3 regions of the Tumebacillus algifaecis genome follow, and region 1 is predicted to be linked to each of the others. Evidence: riboswitches for the same ligand, from Rfam matches in the RefSeq annotation. Region 1 holds a riboswitch; each other region holds the start of a gene.
What was found. Region 1 has a riboswitch for cyclic di-GMP ahead of CIG75_RS05005 (hypothetical protein). Riboswitches for the same ligand answer to the same signal wherever they lie in the genome.
Positions count from the first base shown of each region.

Region 2: another riboswitch for cyclic di-GMP. It lies ahead of CIG75_RS08050 (glycoside hydrolase family 191 protein); the one in region 1 lies ahead of CIG75_RS05005 (hypothetical protein).
Region 3: another riboswitch for cyclic di-GMP. It lies ahead of CIG75_RS06225 (ATP-grasp domain-containing protein); the one in region 1 lies ahead of CIG75_RS05005 (hypothetical protein).

Region 1 covers NZ_CP022657.1:1,113,831-1,118,974, forward strand. The annotation lists gene CIG75_RS04995 (FadR/GntR family transcriptional regulator) at 1-241, shown strand, start outside; gene CIG75_RS05000 (YitT family protein) at 340-1,224, shown strand; gene CIG75_RS05005 (hypothetical protein) at 1,359-1,667, opposite strand; cyclic di-GMP riboswitch class I at 1,681-1,771, opposite strand; gene CIG75_RS05010 (hypothetical protein) at 2,011-2,892, shown strand; gene CIG75_RS05015 (tyrosine-protein kinase domain-containing protein) at 2,908-4,320, shown strand; gene CIG75_RS05020 (glycosyltransferase) at 4,357-5,144, opposite strand, start outside.
Region 2 covers NZ_CP022657.1:1,820,381-1,825,524, forward strand. The annotation lists gene CIG75_RS08035 (prepilin peptidase) at 1-197, shown strand, start outside; gene CIG75_RS08040 (resuscitation-promoting factor) at 442-1,422, shown strand; gene CIG75_RS08045 (SPOR domain-containing protein) at 1,577-2,479, shown strand; cyclic di-GMP riboswitch class I at 2,520-2,611, shown strand; gene CIG75_RS08050 (glycoside hydrolase family 191 protein) at 2,723-3,598, shown strand; gene aspA (aspartate ammonia-lyase) at 3,668-5,086, shown strand.
Region 3 covers NZ_CP022657.1:1,342,509-1,347,652, reverse strand. The annotation lists gene CIG75_RS06230 (methyl-accepting chemotaxis protein) at 1-900, opposite strand, end outside; gene CIG75_RS06225 (ATP-grasp domain-containing protein) at 936-2,114, opposite strand; cyclic di-GMP riboswitch class I at 2,222-2,313, opposite strand; rRNA gene rrf (5S ribosomal RNA) at 2,880-2,996, opposite strand; tRNA gene CIG75_RS06215 (tRNA-Ile) at 3,012-3,088, opposite strand; tRNA gene CIG75_RS06210 (tRNA-Gly) at 3,095-3,169, opposite strand; tRNA gene CIG75_RS06205 (tRNA-Asp) at 3,215-3,291, opposite strand; tRNA gene CIG75_RS06200 (tRNA-Glu) at 3,300-3,376, opposite strand; tRNA gene CIG75_RS06195 (tRNA-Thr) at 3,385-3,460, opposite strand; tRNA gene CIG75_RS06190 (tRNA-Ala) at 3,464-3,539, opposite strand; rRNA gene rrf (5S ribosomal RNA) at 4,316-4,432, opposite strand; tRNA gene CIG75_RS06180 (tRNA-Ile) at 4,441-4,517, opposite strand; tRNA gene CIG75_RS06175 (tRNA-Gly) at 4,525-4,599, opposite strand; tRNA gene CIG75_RS06170 (tRNA-Phe) at 4,694-4,769, opposite strand; tRNA gene CIG75_RS06165 (tRNA-Asp) at 4,784-4,860, opposite strand; tRNA gene CIG75_RS06160 (tRNA-Met) at 4,864-4,939, opposite strand; tRNA gene CIG75_RS06155 (tRNA-Val) at 5,011-5,086, opposite strand; tRNA gene CIG75_RS06150 (tRNA-Glu) at 5,090-5,144, opposite strand, start outside.

The sequences.
Region 1 (5,144 bases):
TATCGCGATCGCCGAAGCGTCGGGCAACAACGTATTTCTCAATTTGATGAATACGCTGTCGGAAGCGCTGCGCAGCACGTTGCGCCTCACGCATGAAGCGACCGACGATGTGGAGGCGTTGATCGCTGAACATCGCCGTATCTTCGAAGCGATTCGCAGTCGCGATGGGAAGCGAGCGGTCGAACTGATGTCCGATCATCTGCTGCACTGTGAGCGACATGTCCTCGCCAAGAAAACCTAAAAGCACCCGTCACGTCAAAAGTGATCGGGTGCTTTTGTGTATAAATAGCGGGCCGAAGGAAAATGATGTGAGATGACAAATGAGAAGGAGGGTAGCAGATGGAAGCACAGCCGATACTCAAGCGGAATCACCGCAAACAATCGTTAGCCGCCAAGATCAAACGCATGTTTTTTATCACGCTCGGCTCCTTGCTCGTCTCAGTGGGGCTGGAAATCTTTCTGGTTCCCAACTCGATCATCGACGGCGGCGTGATCGGTATTTCGATCCTGCTGGCCTTTCTGACCGACAAGCCGGTCGGACTCTATATGATCGTCCTCAATCTCCCTTTTCTGCTCGTTGGGTACAAGCTGATCGGCCGAACGTTTGCGATCACGACGACGATCGCCGTCATCCTGATGTCCAGCTTCGTCACGCTGTTTCACAGCGTCAGGCCGTTCACAGACGACTTGCTGCTCGCATCCGTCTTTGGCGGGGTGGTACTTGGGATCGGGGTCGGGACGATCATCCGCTATGGCGGGTCGCTCGACGGCACAGAGATTATTGCCATCTTGCTCGCCCGCAAATCGAGTTTTTCCGTTGGGGAAGTGGTGATGTTTTTCAACATCTTCATTCTCGGCAGCGCTGGATTTGTATTTGGTTGGGACCATGCGATGTATTCGCTGATCGCCTATTTCATCGCGTTTAAAATGATCGACATCACGATCGAAGGACTCGATGAATCGAAATCGGTCACGATCATCTCAGACTCACCAAACGAAATCTCAGAGGCGATCCGCAATCGATTGGGGCGGGGGGTCACTCACATTTATGGCAAGGGTGGATATACGGGCGAAGAAAAAGAACTGCTCTATGTGATTGTGACACGCCTTGAACTTGCTAAATTGAAAGACATCGTGCTCGAATATGACGAGGGAGCTTTTGTTGCGATCGAACATGTTGCCGATGTGATGGGTGGACGCTTTAAGAAAAATGCAATACACTAGCCCTCCCTCTGCGGAGGGCTTTCCCATTGAACCGATGGGACAAGAGCCGTATAATGGAAGTGGACTGTATCCAAAAAGAAAACCTGTTGCCGATTGGGCAACAGGCGCATGCTTGCGAAGTCGTGATGGTAACGTTAGAACAGTTGCATATTTTCTTCGAACAGTGCGGTAATTCTATCTTGATAAAGATAAAAGAATTCGGAATGTTGTAACGAACTCCAGTTGTCGAACAGTTCACGATTCTCCTGATAGAAGCTATACTGTTCGAGGACCAGATTGTGATCCCTCTGGATAAAGGAATCCAGAGCTTCAGACTTCAGACCGACCGTCTGTGTGAGCACGATCCCTTCTGTGAGCGTCACCAGATTTGGGACATTCATCATGACGGAGAGTGAGCCCATCATGATCCCGATCAACAACGAGACAGGGAGTCGGAAACGCATAACGCTTACTCCTTTCGGCAACCCGGCTGCCGTGGCGGACGATGTCGCGCGGTAGGCCCGTGGCTTTGCGTCCCGTCCTTTCGAACGGTTTGCCGTTTCGTGTGGATGTAACAGATTTCGACATAAATTAAATAGATGTCGTACAAATGACAAAGCTGATAGTTCTATCTTAGGGTATAATAGTGGGGAAGTCAAGACAGGAGCAGGACTTATAGCCCATATTGCATGACATTTTATAATCATGAAAATTTATTCAATAGTTCTGAAGTACCAAAAATCGCTTCAATCATTAACTTAAAAGATTGAACATTGATTCATATCGGGAAAAGGAGCATAAATCACGATGGCAACTGATGAGCGAAAAGACAAGCTCTGCTCCGAATCGAACGAGGCGGGATTTTTCGAAGCGCTTCAGGCGGTTGATGAACAAGCAGGGGCGTTGTCCCTAGACACGCCTGGCGAACGCTGGACACCCCAAAATACAAAATCATCGGCGAACAAAAAGCGAGCGCCATTCTGGGTGCTGATACTGGTCGGCGCCTCCTTGCTTGGCAATCTCGGTTTCGGCGCCATGTTCTTGATGAATCGACAAACGGAGCCTGCACCATCTGCCGAACCGATCACGAAGCCGCAACCACAATCGGAACAGCCGGAACAATCGGAACAGCAGAAGATCGAAGTGCCGACGACCAGCTTTATTCCAAAGTCGGTGGTCTGGAATAAGAAGCAGCTTGAGACGCTGTCCGATGCGAAGCGCCGTGAAGTTGAAAGCCAACTTGCACAGTTGCCGACCGGGCGCTATTTTGTCTCTGGTTTTTTCAATTTGCTGTTCGTACCGGGGGTCAGCGAGATGGAGATCGATGCTGATGGCAAGCTGAAAGTACGGATGTTCGTGCACAACGGCTATCTGCGCAATTTCACCTTGAAGCGGATTGCGATCAGCGCCTACTATCATGAGAGTGTTGTCTTTAACGGCACGCTCAATGGGCCGCTCGACGAGTGGTTGCCGGGGGAAGTGCGGATGCTGGAGATGGTCTTTTCCCCGGATGAAATGAAAGATATGAAACTGATGAAGAATTTGGTCGAATATAAGGATGAACAGCAGAAGCTGTTGTTTCAGGCGCGGTTTGCTATCGACGAACCGAACTTGATGAGCCCGCTCGTATCCGAACCGGTCTGGATGTATTTTAATGCGCATACGGCCTTGATGAAAAATGTCCCGTAAAGAGGTGGAACCGACATGTTAGGCTATTTGTGGAGAAAATATTTCACGGCAGTCAAGAAGCGCATCGGGCTCTTGATCCTGATCGTCGCTTTTGCAGTCGGCACTTCCACCTATTTGAGCGTGTTCGTGGTGACGCCGACGTACAAAGCGACCGCATCGCTGTTGGTCAACACCGACCCGACAATCTCGAGCGAATACTTGCTCAATGAAGTGTTGACCAACCAAAAAGTGATCAAAACATATAACGAGATCATCAAAAGCCATCTGGTGTTGCAAGAGGTGATCGCGAAGCTCAGCCTGCAATTAAAACCGGAGGAATTGGGCAAGTTGGTCAAAGTGGTCAATAACGCAGACTCATCCGTCTTTACGATCACCGTCAACTATCCGAACCAAGAAGAGGCGATCAAAATCGCTAACGAATTGGCGGGTGTGTTTACCTTAAAAGTCGGCCAGTTGATGCAAGTGGACAATGTGGTGATGATCGACCGAGCCACAATGGATAAATCATCAAAAGTGTCGCCCAACATCACGATGAATGTCGCCATCGCGCTGATTCTTTCGACGATGGCTGCGGTCGGAGCGTTCGGTCTGCGCGAATATTTGGATTCGACGATTAAAAGCCGAGAAGAGATCAAATTTGAGACGGGCTTGGCTACGATCGGAGAGCTCGGGACGTGGAAGCCGAAACGGCGCTGGTTCCGCTTGCGGAAGAACGCCGATTCGACGAGTGACCTGTCGCTCTTGAAAATGGAGCCGACCAAGCGCAACCGCCGCGTCGTGGAAAGTTATCTGCATCTCTATCGCAATCTGTTACCGGTGCTGACGATGGAGGATGTGCGGACGATCGTGGTCACCTCAACGCATGAACAGGAAGGGAAATCGACGATCTTGACCCATCTGGGCATCTTGATGGCCCAAAACGGTCATGGGGTGCTGATGATCGACGCGAATGCGGAACATCCGACCTTGCATGGCATCATGCCGGGCGAGGGAGAGGAAGGGCTGTGCGATCTCCTGCTGGGGACGGTCACGGCTGACCAAGCGATTCGCCCATCGGTGATTGCAGGGCTCGATGTGTTGCCGCTCGGCAAAGCGTCGCTTGGCGCCCTGCGCAAGTTTGCCGAAGGTGGACTCGATCATATGCTGCCAGACCTTCGCGAGCGCTATGACATCATTCTGATCGACAGTGGTGCGATCAGCTCCTCCCTGTTGCCAAATACACTGGCCAAAAGTGCTGACGGTGTGCTCTTCGTCTTCCGCAGCGGCAAAGTCGCCCGGGAGGAAGGTGCTGTCGCCGTAGCTGGATTGCGGCAAAGCGATGCCAAAATCCTCGGCGCTGTTCTCAATAAAAATGAAGGCAAACCGGGTCGTCCACCGTTCCTCTTAGAACGAGTGTTGCAAAAGGACATTGAACTGAATCGGGCATAACAAAAGGGACTCGCATCGCGAGTCCCTTTCTGCTGTCTATGGTGTTTGGCTACTACATGGCGAGCATTGTCTGATCGAGCGGTACATCTCCAAAAATGTATCGCGTTCACGCTCCAACGAGAAATGTGTGGCGATAGTCTTCAGTGCCCCTTGGCTCAGTTTTTCCACCACGAGCGGATCGGTCACGAGCAGGCTGGCCTTTTCAGTCAACGCTGCTTCGTCATCATAGAGGAAGCCATTTTCACCGTCGGTGATCAGGTCGCGGTTGCCTGGCACGTCTGAGGCGAGCACCGCTTTTCCGATCGACATCGCTTCGAGCAGGGCATGGGAGAGTCCCTCGGAGGACGAGGTGTTCATCACCACGTCGGCTACGCGGTACAGATCGGCGATTTCTTCATAAGGCACCGAACCGAGATAGCGGGCAAACGGGCTGTCCGCAAATGCGGCCTCAACTTCGGCGCCCACATGATCATCGAGCACCGGGCCGACCAGCACGAAGCGCACCTGCGGATGTTGCTCATGCACGCGCTTCAACGGTTCGAACGCATCGAGCGGACGCTTTACCGGGCGCAGACCTGCGACGAGCAGGAACAGAAAATCGTCATCCGCTATGTCGAAATCGGCACGCGTTTTGCCTGCTCCCTGCGGTAGGTCGATCCCAAGGTTGATCACGTAAGACTTGTCTGCCGCTTTTGGACGGATGATGGCGAGACGATCTTTGGCATCGAGGGTCAAAAAGACGATCGCCGATGAATAATCGACCGCTTCGCTCATCGTGGCGGACGTGTCAGGATGCCCGAGGTGTTCGTTGACATCGGTGCCAG
Region 2 (5,144 bases), 710 kb from region 1:
TAGGGGTCAAAGGTGTGCTGTTCGCTATTTTTTACTCCAGTCTGTACGGTACGTTGATCGGTCTGCCGCTTCGGTGGACTGGGCGCATCAAACCCCGTCAGCACATCCCGTTTGGCCCGTTTATTTTGCTCGGGACGTTAACCGCTTGGGCGTGCGGTGACAGGATCTGGCACTGGTATTTGATGCAGCTGAGCTAACGGGAAGCCACCTTGTCCAAATTTTCTTGGTTCTTGTCAATATAAAATCGGCATAATCTGTCTAGGTATCTCCGTGCCAGAGTAAAAGAAACGGTGAATCTGTCTAATCGCGACAATATTCAGTTTTTTCCAGTTCTGCCCATTGCCAGATCTGATCACACAGGTTATACTGTATCCAGTTCTTGTCCGCGTGAAAATGGGGGTAGTTTCCAGCTGGGAAATTACAAAAAAAAGAGGTGGTTGAGTGCAAAAGGTCAACCGAAAGTCTGTCTACTGCTTATCGGCAGGGGCCATCGCACTGCTTTTGGGGGGCGTGGTAACTGCAACGTCAACTTACAAGACGATAACTTTGGATGTTGACGGTCAAAAGCAGGAAATCTCCGGATTCCAATTGGGGTCGGTAGGAGAACTGTTGCGCGAACAAGGCGTAGCGGTCGAAACAGGAGACTTGGTGCAACCTGCAACTTCAGACGCACTTGCAGAAGGAACAATAATCACAGTCAAACACGCAAAATCTGTTCAAATACAGGATGGCACCAAAGAGTTGGTCAGTGTGAAAACGCAGGCTGGCACAATCGAAGAACTGATTAAAGAACTTTCTATTAAGCTGAATACGACTGATAAGACCAGTTTGGCGCTTAGTACCTCGATTGAAAACGGACAAAAGCTAACGATTACACGCAGAACGGAAGAAGTACAAATCGCAGAAGAAACGATACCTTTTCAGACCGAACGCCAGCCAGATGCCGACATGTACACGGGCACTGAGAAAGTGCTGACATCCGGTGTGGAAGGGAAAGCCAAGATCACAACGAAAATTGTGTTCGAAAATGGCAAAGAAGTCGATCGCAAGGAAGATCGCACCGTTGTAAACGACCCGGTGAATCAGGTGGTCACCTATGGGACGCAACAGCGTCCGATCGTAGTGGCTAGCCGTAGTGGAGCCAATCTAACGGCGTCCAAAGTGCTCACCATGGCTGCTTCCGCATACTCGATGCCGGGTGGGCGCACTGCAACAGGCGGTTCTGCAGGTCAGGGGACGATTGCGGTAGATCCTAGCGTGATTCCGCTTGGTACGAAAATGTATATCGAGGGATATGGTTACGGGGTTGCAAGCGATGTTGGCGGTGCAATCAAAGGCAACCGCATCGATCTTCATTTTGATACTCGCGAACAGGCACTACAGTTTGGCCGTCGTGCCGTACAGGTTTATATCTTGAACTGATCTTCTTATCATGTTGGACGCCAAAAGATGCTGTTAGGTTTCAGACCTAACGGCATCTTTTTTTATTTTTATGCAATTTTTCTTTGTCATAGCAAATGAGTCCTGCTCATAGACTCTAGCAACTAGACTCGGAGTTTGCAAAGGAGCGGTGAGCATGGATCAATCACAAGTGACGATCAATATCAAAAGCAAAACGGCAAGCACTCCTACCTCCTCAACAAGATACCCTTCGCGCTTGCGTAGAGGGCTGAAAAACCGCAAGGGCAAGGACAAGGACAAGGGGCAGATCGTCTTTCCGTTGCTCCTTGCGACACTGACAGGCATTTTGCTTGGCGTTTGTCTCCTACTGTTGTTCAAGGGACAAACGACAGCTGGCGACGTATCTGCAACGTCAACCGATGCAACAAACACGACACGAAATGGACAGATGACAGACGTGAGCGGAGAGGCGGACTTGCCGGGAGTCTCTTTATACGCGATGCAGATTGGGGTATTCAAAGACCGCGCTCGCGCCGAAGCGTTACAAAAAGCGGTCTCCGAACAGGGAGTGGGCACGGTGATTCGCGGAACTGATCAGTTTCAGGTGTTCACCGCAGTCGTGACTGACAAGGCGGCAGGTGCCAAGATCGAGGCGAAACTGAAGGAACTAGGAATTCAACATTATCCCAAAGAGTTCATTATTCCGGCCCGAAGCGGCAAAATGGAGGGGCTCACAGAGGCTGACGCAAAAAAGATGGCGGATGGTCTCGACCACGCATTACAACTGGCAGCTGCTGTCATGCCGCTGGCGATCGAAGAGGCGCCCGACGCGGCCAAGGCGTCTGCACTTCAATCGGAACTCACCAAATTTGACGAAGATCTGAAAACGTGGCAGAGCATGTTGACCAAAGCGAACCGCAGTGAAGAAAAGGCACTCGTTGAAAAAATGCACAGTTCGCTGGCAGAAGCAGTACGGGCAGCGCAGGGACAAAAGGGAATGTTCGCCATTCAAGTCAAATTGACCGCCTTTTATCTCGGCTATGAATCTTTGCTTACCAACTTGCTCAAAAGTGAGTAGACAAAGCGCAAGCCATCCCTTTACAATAGGGGTAATCTCATACGGATAAGGGCAAACTTGTCGAAAGGCAAGGACGCAAAGCCATGGGTCTTCGGATGGTTATTCACCGTCACAGATCGCCAGGCTGCAGGAGGCAGACCTTTTCTGCCACGCACTCTGTTGCTGAATTCAGTACCGGGCTGACTGCGCCTTTTCCGTTTTTGGAGAGGGCGTTTTTTATTCACAACAAGGAGTGTTTTCCAGATGATAAAAATGATGCGTAACCTCTCGTCCTTTTGTCTTGCAGTCTCGCTGGTCATAGGTGTGGCGACTGTCAACGTTGCGTGTGCACAAACGGCACCGCTCACCATGCAAAAGCCAAGCGCTCTGACCGGCATTCATTCGTATACAATCTATTATGGCGAGCCGAAGCCCGCCGCATTGGAAAAGCTGACCGCGTTTGACCTCGTCGTGATTGAACCGCGTCTTTGGACCAATGCTCAAGTTGACGTTCTGAAAGCGAAAGGGGTCAAGGTGCTCGGCTACCTGAGCGTGCTGGAGCAGTATAAGGACTCAGCATTGCTCAAAAAAGCAACGGAAGCAGACTACTTGATGATCGATGGCAAGCGCGATTTTCGAACGAATTGGGAATCGTGGTCGATGGATATCAACAGCGAACATTACCAGCAATTGCTGATCGACGAGTATCGCAGCCATGTTCTTGCCAAAGATTTGAACGGTGTGTTTCTCGACACGATGGGCAACACCGATGATCAGATCTGGCCTGTTGGCATCTCGAACCGCCAGCGTGATGGGGCGGTCCAGTTTGTCGCCTCGTTGCGTTCCTTATTCCCCGATCAGGCGATTGTACAAAATTGGGGCTTGACCGAACTAAAAGACCGCACTGCTCCTTATATCGATGGGATTCTCTGGGAAGATTTCAATCCGTCGGTTGTAAGCAAAGACGAGTGGAGTCAGAACCGGATGAAGGAACTTACCGTTTTGCAGCAAAAACACGGGCTGACCGTATTCACTGTCGAAATCGGATTGACCGGCAAGCAAAAGAGCAGTTTTCAGCAGCTCAATCACAAGCTTGGCTATATTGGACAAGTGATTAAGAAAAGCTATGATGAACTCTAATTGATGAAACGGTAAAGTATGGTACGATAAGAGCATCTTAGGTAAATGACAAAAGGAGTTGCCCGTTTCATGACAGCATATCGTATTGAAAAAGATCTCCTCGGTACAAAGGATGTACCGATCGATGCATATTACGGCATCCAAACGCTTCGTGCCGTTGAAAACTTCCCGATTACCGGCATTCCGCCGCATGTGGAAATGATCCGTGCGCTGGCCGCTGTCAAAAAGGCGGCGGCGCTGGCGAACGTGGAAGTCGGCGGGCTCAAGAAAAACATCGGAGAAGCGATCGCCAAAGCCAGTGATGAAGTGCTCGCCGGTCAATTTCATGATCAGTTTATCGTTGACTCCATCCAGGGTGGTGCTGGGACTTCGATGAACATGAATGCGAATGAAGTGATCGCCAACCGCGCCATCGAGTTGCTAGGCGGTCAGAAGGGCGAATATCTGCATTGTTCGCCAAACACGCACGTCAACATGGCGCAATCGACCAACGACGTGTTCCCGACGGCGATTCGCATCGCTTCACTCAACCTGGCGCAGGGCGTTGTCGTGGAGTTGGACAAGCTGCGTCTGGCGCTAGTTGAAAAATCGCAGGAATTCGATCAGGTGATCAAGATGGGGCGTACCCATTTGCAGGATGCTGTGCCGATTCGTCTCGGACAGGAATTTTCCGCCTATGCGAAGGTGATCACCCGCGACTTTGAACGGGTCACGCGTTCGCTCGACAACCTGCGCGAGATCAACATGGGTGCTACGGCTGTAGGCACAGGCCTCAACGCCGATCCGCGCTATATCGTCAACGTGGCCGAACATCTTCGTGTGATCACTGGACTTGACCTCAAACGGGCAGATGACTTGGTGGACGCAACGCAAAATACGGATGCTTATACAGAAGTATCCGGCGCCTTGAAGATCTGCGCGGTCAACCTGTCTAAGATGTGCAATGACATCCGTCTGATGGCATCGGGTCCGCGAACTGGATTGGGCGAACTTAACTTGCCGCCGCGTCAGCCTGGCTCTTCGATCATGCCTGGCAAGGTCAACCCGGTCATGGCTGAAGTGGTCAACCAAGTCGCTTTCCAGATCATCGGCAATGACCACACGATCTCGCTCGCTTCGGAAGCGGGCCAGCTTGAACTGAACGTGATGGAGCCGGTGCTCGTCTTCAATCTGCTGCAATCGCTTTCCATCTTGCAAAATGCGCTGCGAGTCTTCCGCGAACGCCTGATCGAAGGTCTGACCGCCAATGTTGAGCGGTGCCGCCAATTGGTGGAAATGAGCGTGGGCGTTGTCACCGCGATCAACCCGCACGTTGGCTACGAGACGGCAACGATGGTGGCAAAAGAGGCGATTCAGACAGGGCGTTCTGTTCGCGAAATCTGCTTAGAGCGGGGCATTCTTACGGAAGAGGAACTTGACGTGATCTTAAATCCGTTTGAGATGACTTCGCCTGGAATCGCAGGTAGTAAACTGTTGTTTGGCGAATAAACCAACTAGAAAGATCCGCCTGGTAGAGGCGGGTTTTTCTTTGTCAAAATCGTGTCAA
Region 3 (5,144 bases), 230 kb from region 1:
ATCAGCCGCTTGTGCCTCTGCCGAGATCGCCGTCACCACTTGTTGAGAACCTGCCGACAGTTCAGTAAGTGCAAGCTGAAGGGTTGCGCTCGAAGTTTCCAATACTCTCGAATCCTGATGGAGCGAATTGATGATGCCAGAAAGGTTTCGACGCATCTCCTCAAAACTGTCAGCCAATTGACCTAACTCGTCGTGGCGGTCGTTTGTCATCGAAGTCGTCAAATCCCCTTCTGCGACCCGCTTTGTCTGCGATACCAAGGCGATGATCGGGCGGGACAAACGTTTGCCCACCACGAAGGCGATCACCCCACCTACGATGATCGAAGCCACCAAGAACACGATGCTGAGAATCAGGATGTACTGCTTCACGTTGTGTACGAAAGAGGCATCCATGTCGATTCCCACTACCGAGTTAGCTTTCACGTACGGGGCAAACAACGATTTATGAATGCCCCAATCATCTGAGTAGATTTCGCTTACCGTCTGGGCGTTTTGCTCAAGAGTTCGGTTCTGTTCCTCTGTAAACGGTAACTCCGCCAAGTACATGTCATCATTGCTGAGAGCGAGAATGACATCTTTGCCGTTTGTCTTGGAAATGACATATGCGTTTTGCAGTCCCTCATTTTGCTTGGTAAACTCATTGAGTTTCGTCAGCAATTCTTGGTACTTTGTTTGGTCATGCAACGCTGCTACCACTAATTCTTCCGGTACGTTGTTGACCAGATTCGTCATGTTCAACTTCAATCTTTCTTCAAATTGCGTGATGACATGGTCATTCACGATCCCCATCGTGGTTTGATACAAAACCCCGAGAAACACTAGCGTTAGTAAAATCAGCGGCATAACAAAAGCAATGGAAATCTGCCGGCCGATCGAGTGATTCCATTTCAAAAATTTCAAACGAACTTCCCCCAATTTCTTTGCCCGGTTGTTGCCTAAGCAGAAACCTCAATGTTTCTTACGCTTACGAACTGGCTTAATTCTAGTTGAAGCAGTTTTTCATTCTCCGCCAAGTCTTCACTGCGATAGAATACGACAGCAAAAGTAGTCGGATCATAGCCTTGCATGGAGCGGTACTCCAAAACGTCCCCAAACATGCTGCGGAACTTGTCGTGTTCGATCGACGAGATTTTGAGCGTGTTCAATTCGACTGGCAATTCTGCACAGAAGAAGCTGTACACGGAATCGTCCATCGTTTCAAGAATGTGATTCCAATCTGGTTGGGTCTGTTGGAAGAAGTGCTCGTATGGATTTTGCCCGTACGCGTGGATCGCTAAGTCGCATGTGCCGATCCCGGCAAAGCGGAGCGGATTGACTTCGATCGGAATCAACTTGCCGCTCGGAGAAATGCGAACTTCCAGATGAACTGGGTACAAGCTCAAATCTTCGAGACTCCCCAACTTCGTTAAAAACTCGATCACAGGCTGCATCGCTTCTTGCAGTACGTGCTTGCTCGTATAGTAAATCCGATCTGATGTATCACCTGCATGAGCGAACATGCGTTTGAGCACATTTAGCACAACTGGTTGTCCTTCTGTATTAAAGAAGGCGTCAACAGCGTACTCCTCCCCCTCGATCCATTCCTCAACAATGAAACGCTCTACATTGAGGACAGATTCTGGGAACAGGTCACGGGCCTCGCGTACGTCGCGGTGAAGACGATGGCGGACATCCATCCACTCCTTCGCATCCGCAACGCGGTACACACCGAGACTCGCATATCCAACCACTGGTTTAACCACGATTGGAAACCGAAGCTGCGATGCCTGCATTCTCATCAGTTCATCAAACGAAAATTCTTGATACATAAAATCAGGGAAGAGATGAGCCAACCACTTGCGGAAATGAGTCTTGTTTTTAAAACGCTCATTTCGCTCCACGAGAACATGACCTGGCAAATGGTTCTCCAGTGCTTGTAACGCGTTTTCTGAATTGCTCAAGAGCGGAGCCTTGCGATCTCTAACCAGTTGAAAGAAAGAATTCGCCGATTTCCAATTCAGTTTTTTGTCGAATGGAACCAGTACATCTTGCGCTGCGTCTACAACTGGAATTCTGAGTTTTGCTGCTGTTTCTGACAGAAATGGTGAAACGAATGCTTGACCAAGTACCAACATCTTTGACTCCTCCAATACTTTGGATTCGCCGAAGTTTTTTCAGCACGGACAGCAAATAGGACAATTCCGTAGTGAAATTGTCCATCAAGGATTCCACCGTGGAAAAGTTCGGCAACCCGGCTGTCATAGTGTGCAGTAGCAACACCTTAGACCCGTGGCTTTGCGTCCTCACCTTTCAGTGAGTTTGCCATTATCGATTCTTCACCTTTGTAAAGCGGGTACACTTACACATTATCTTATTTCTTCGGACTTTTCAATAAAAATATTCATTTTATTTATAACCCATATTCAACTTAGTCGCCCGATATAAGTAATTCGCACCCAAAGAAGCACGATTTCAGGGCATCCGATCCAATCTTTGGCGACACCAGTACGCAATTCATTCCGCTCATCAGAATGCTTGCAGGCGTACACTCTGCTGCTTACGATCTCTCGAGGCAGCTTCTTGACAGAGTAAACAACAAGAAGCCCCAGCTTACTGATCTGGGACTCAATGTACCCAGTTGTCTCCTACACTTTCGGGCCTTCCGTCCAAGAACCAAATCTTTGCTTCCACTTCTAACGCGGCAGTTTTCTATTGGCCTTACATAACAATAAAGACCCAGTTCACTGAACTGAGTCCTTCTCTTTGCCTAGCGGTGTCCTACTCTCCCAGGACCCTGCCGTCCAAGTACCATACCTTCGCTCCGCATCGAACGCGGCACTTTTTCTATTGACCTTGTATTACAAGAAGGACCCAGTTCATTGAACTGAGTCCTTCTCTTTGCCTAGCGGCGTCCTACTCTCCCAGGACCCTGCGGTCCAAGTACCATTGGCTCTGTGGAGCTTAACTTCTGTGTTCGGGATGGGAACAGGTGTGACCTCCACGACATTACCACTAGACATATGTTATTGAAATGGTGGGCCCAAGAAGATTCGAACTTCCGACCTCACGATTATCAGTCGTGCGCTCTAGCCAACTGAGCTATGGGCCCTTAAAATGGAGCGGAAGACGGGATTCGAACCCGCGACCCTCGCCTTGGCAAGGCGATGCTCTACCCCTGAGCCACTTCCGCAAGGTATTATTCTGTGTCAAAATTGATGAAGAGTACTGATCTAAATGGCGGAGCTGACGGGATTCGAACCCGCGGTCTCCCGCGTGACAGGCGGGCATGTTAGGCCACTACACCACAGCTCCAAAACAAATGGTGACTCGTACGGGATTCGAACCCGTGAATGCCGCCTTGAAAGGGCGGTGAGTTAAGCCGCTTCTCCAACGAGCCAAGATAGATGGTGCCTTCTACCGGAATCGAACCGATGACCTCATCCTTACCATGGATGCGCTCTACCTACTGAGCTAAGAAGGCAATTGGTGGAGATAAGCGGATTCGAACCGCTGACCCCCTGCTTGCAAGGCAGGTGCTCTACCAACTGAGCTATACCCCCATGATTAAACTGCCCACTTGCGGCGACAGGTGTTATCTTAACACGCTCCCTCGCACACTCTCAATCTCTATTTCCACGCAAAATACGACAAAATTAGACACTCTCATAGTTCTGTTGGCTCATTTCGCTCATATACGATGAATTCCTACTATTTTTTAGAGAATGAAAGCTTTCACAATCTGCAAAAAGCCAAGTCTAGTCTGGAATTAGAGCGCGTATTTCTATACCTTGCTCTCTTCTCTCACGGAGATACCATGCTTCGGCGCTAGAACATCAAAAGACAGGTTCCTTGACTGATTTCGCTCGGCCGAGCTGCGCCTTACTCTCCTAGATCACTGCGGTCCAAGTACCATATCTTCGCTTTCGCTTCGGTGGTTCTTCGCTCCGCTACGAACGCGGCACTTTTTCTATTGACCTTGTATAACAAGAAAGACCCAGTTCATTGAACTGAGTCTCTCTCTTTGCCTAGCGGCGTCCTACTCTCCCAGAACCCTGCGGTCCAAGTACCATACCTTCGCTTTCGCTTCGGTGGTTCTTCGCTCCGCTACGAACGCGGCACTCTTTCTATTGACCTTGTATAACAATAAAGACCCAGTTCATTGAACTGAGTCCTTCTCTTTGCTAGCGGCGTCCTACTCTCCCAGGACCCTGCGGTCCAAGTACCATACCTTCGCTTTCGCTTCGGTGGTTCTTCGCTCCGCTTCGAACGCGGCACTTTTTCTATTGACCTTGTATAACAAGAAAGACCCAGTTCATTGAACTGAGTCTCTCTCTTTGCCTAGCGGCGTCCTACTCTCCCAGGACCCTGCGGTCCAAGTACCATTGGCTCTGTGGAGCTTAACTTCTGTGTTCGGGATGGGAACAGGTGTGACCTCCACGACATTACCACTAGATGTATAAATGGTGGGCCCAAGAAGATTCGAACTTCCGACCTCACGATTATCAGTCGTGCGCTCTAGCCAACTGAGCTATGGGCCCTTAAAAATGGAGCGGAAGACGGGATTCGAACCCGCGACCCTCGCCTTGGCAAGGCGATGCTCTACCCCTGAGCCACTTCCGCATACAGGATGTATGTGTCCCGCGTTGCGACAGGACGTCGCGATTTTAGCGGGGCTACCTCTGTCCCGCTTTGCAACAGGACTATTTTTGAAAAATGGTGGCTCGGGACGGAATCGAACCGCCGACACGAGGATTTTCAGTCCTCTGCTCTACCGACTGAGCTACCGAGCCGTATTGAAATGAAATGGCGGAGCTGACGGGATTCGAACCCGCGGTCTCCCGCGTGACAGGCGGGCATGTTAGGCCACTACACCACAGCTCCATGTGGTTGCGGGGACAGGACTTGAACCTGCGACCTTCGGGTTATGAGCCCGACGAGCTGCCAACTGCTCCACCCCGCGATAAGTTGTTAGGAAATGTCCGACTTGCGACAAGATGCCGAGAACAATAGCCGACTTTCCTGTTTTAAAAATGGTGGAGGTTGACGGGATCGAACCGCCGACCCTCTGCTTGTAAGGCAGATGCTCTCCCAGCTGAGCTAAACCTCCAAATGGTGACTCGTACGGGATTCGAACCCGTGAATGCCGCCTTGAAAGGGCGGTGAGT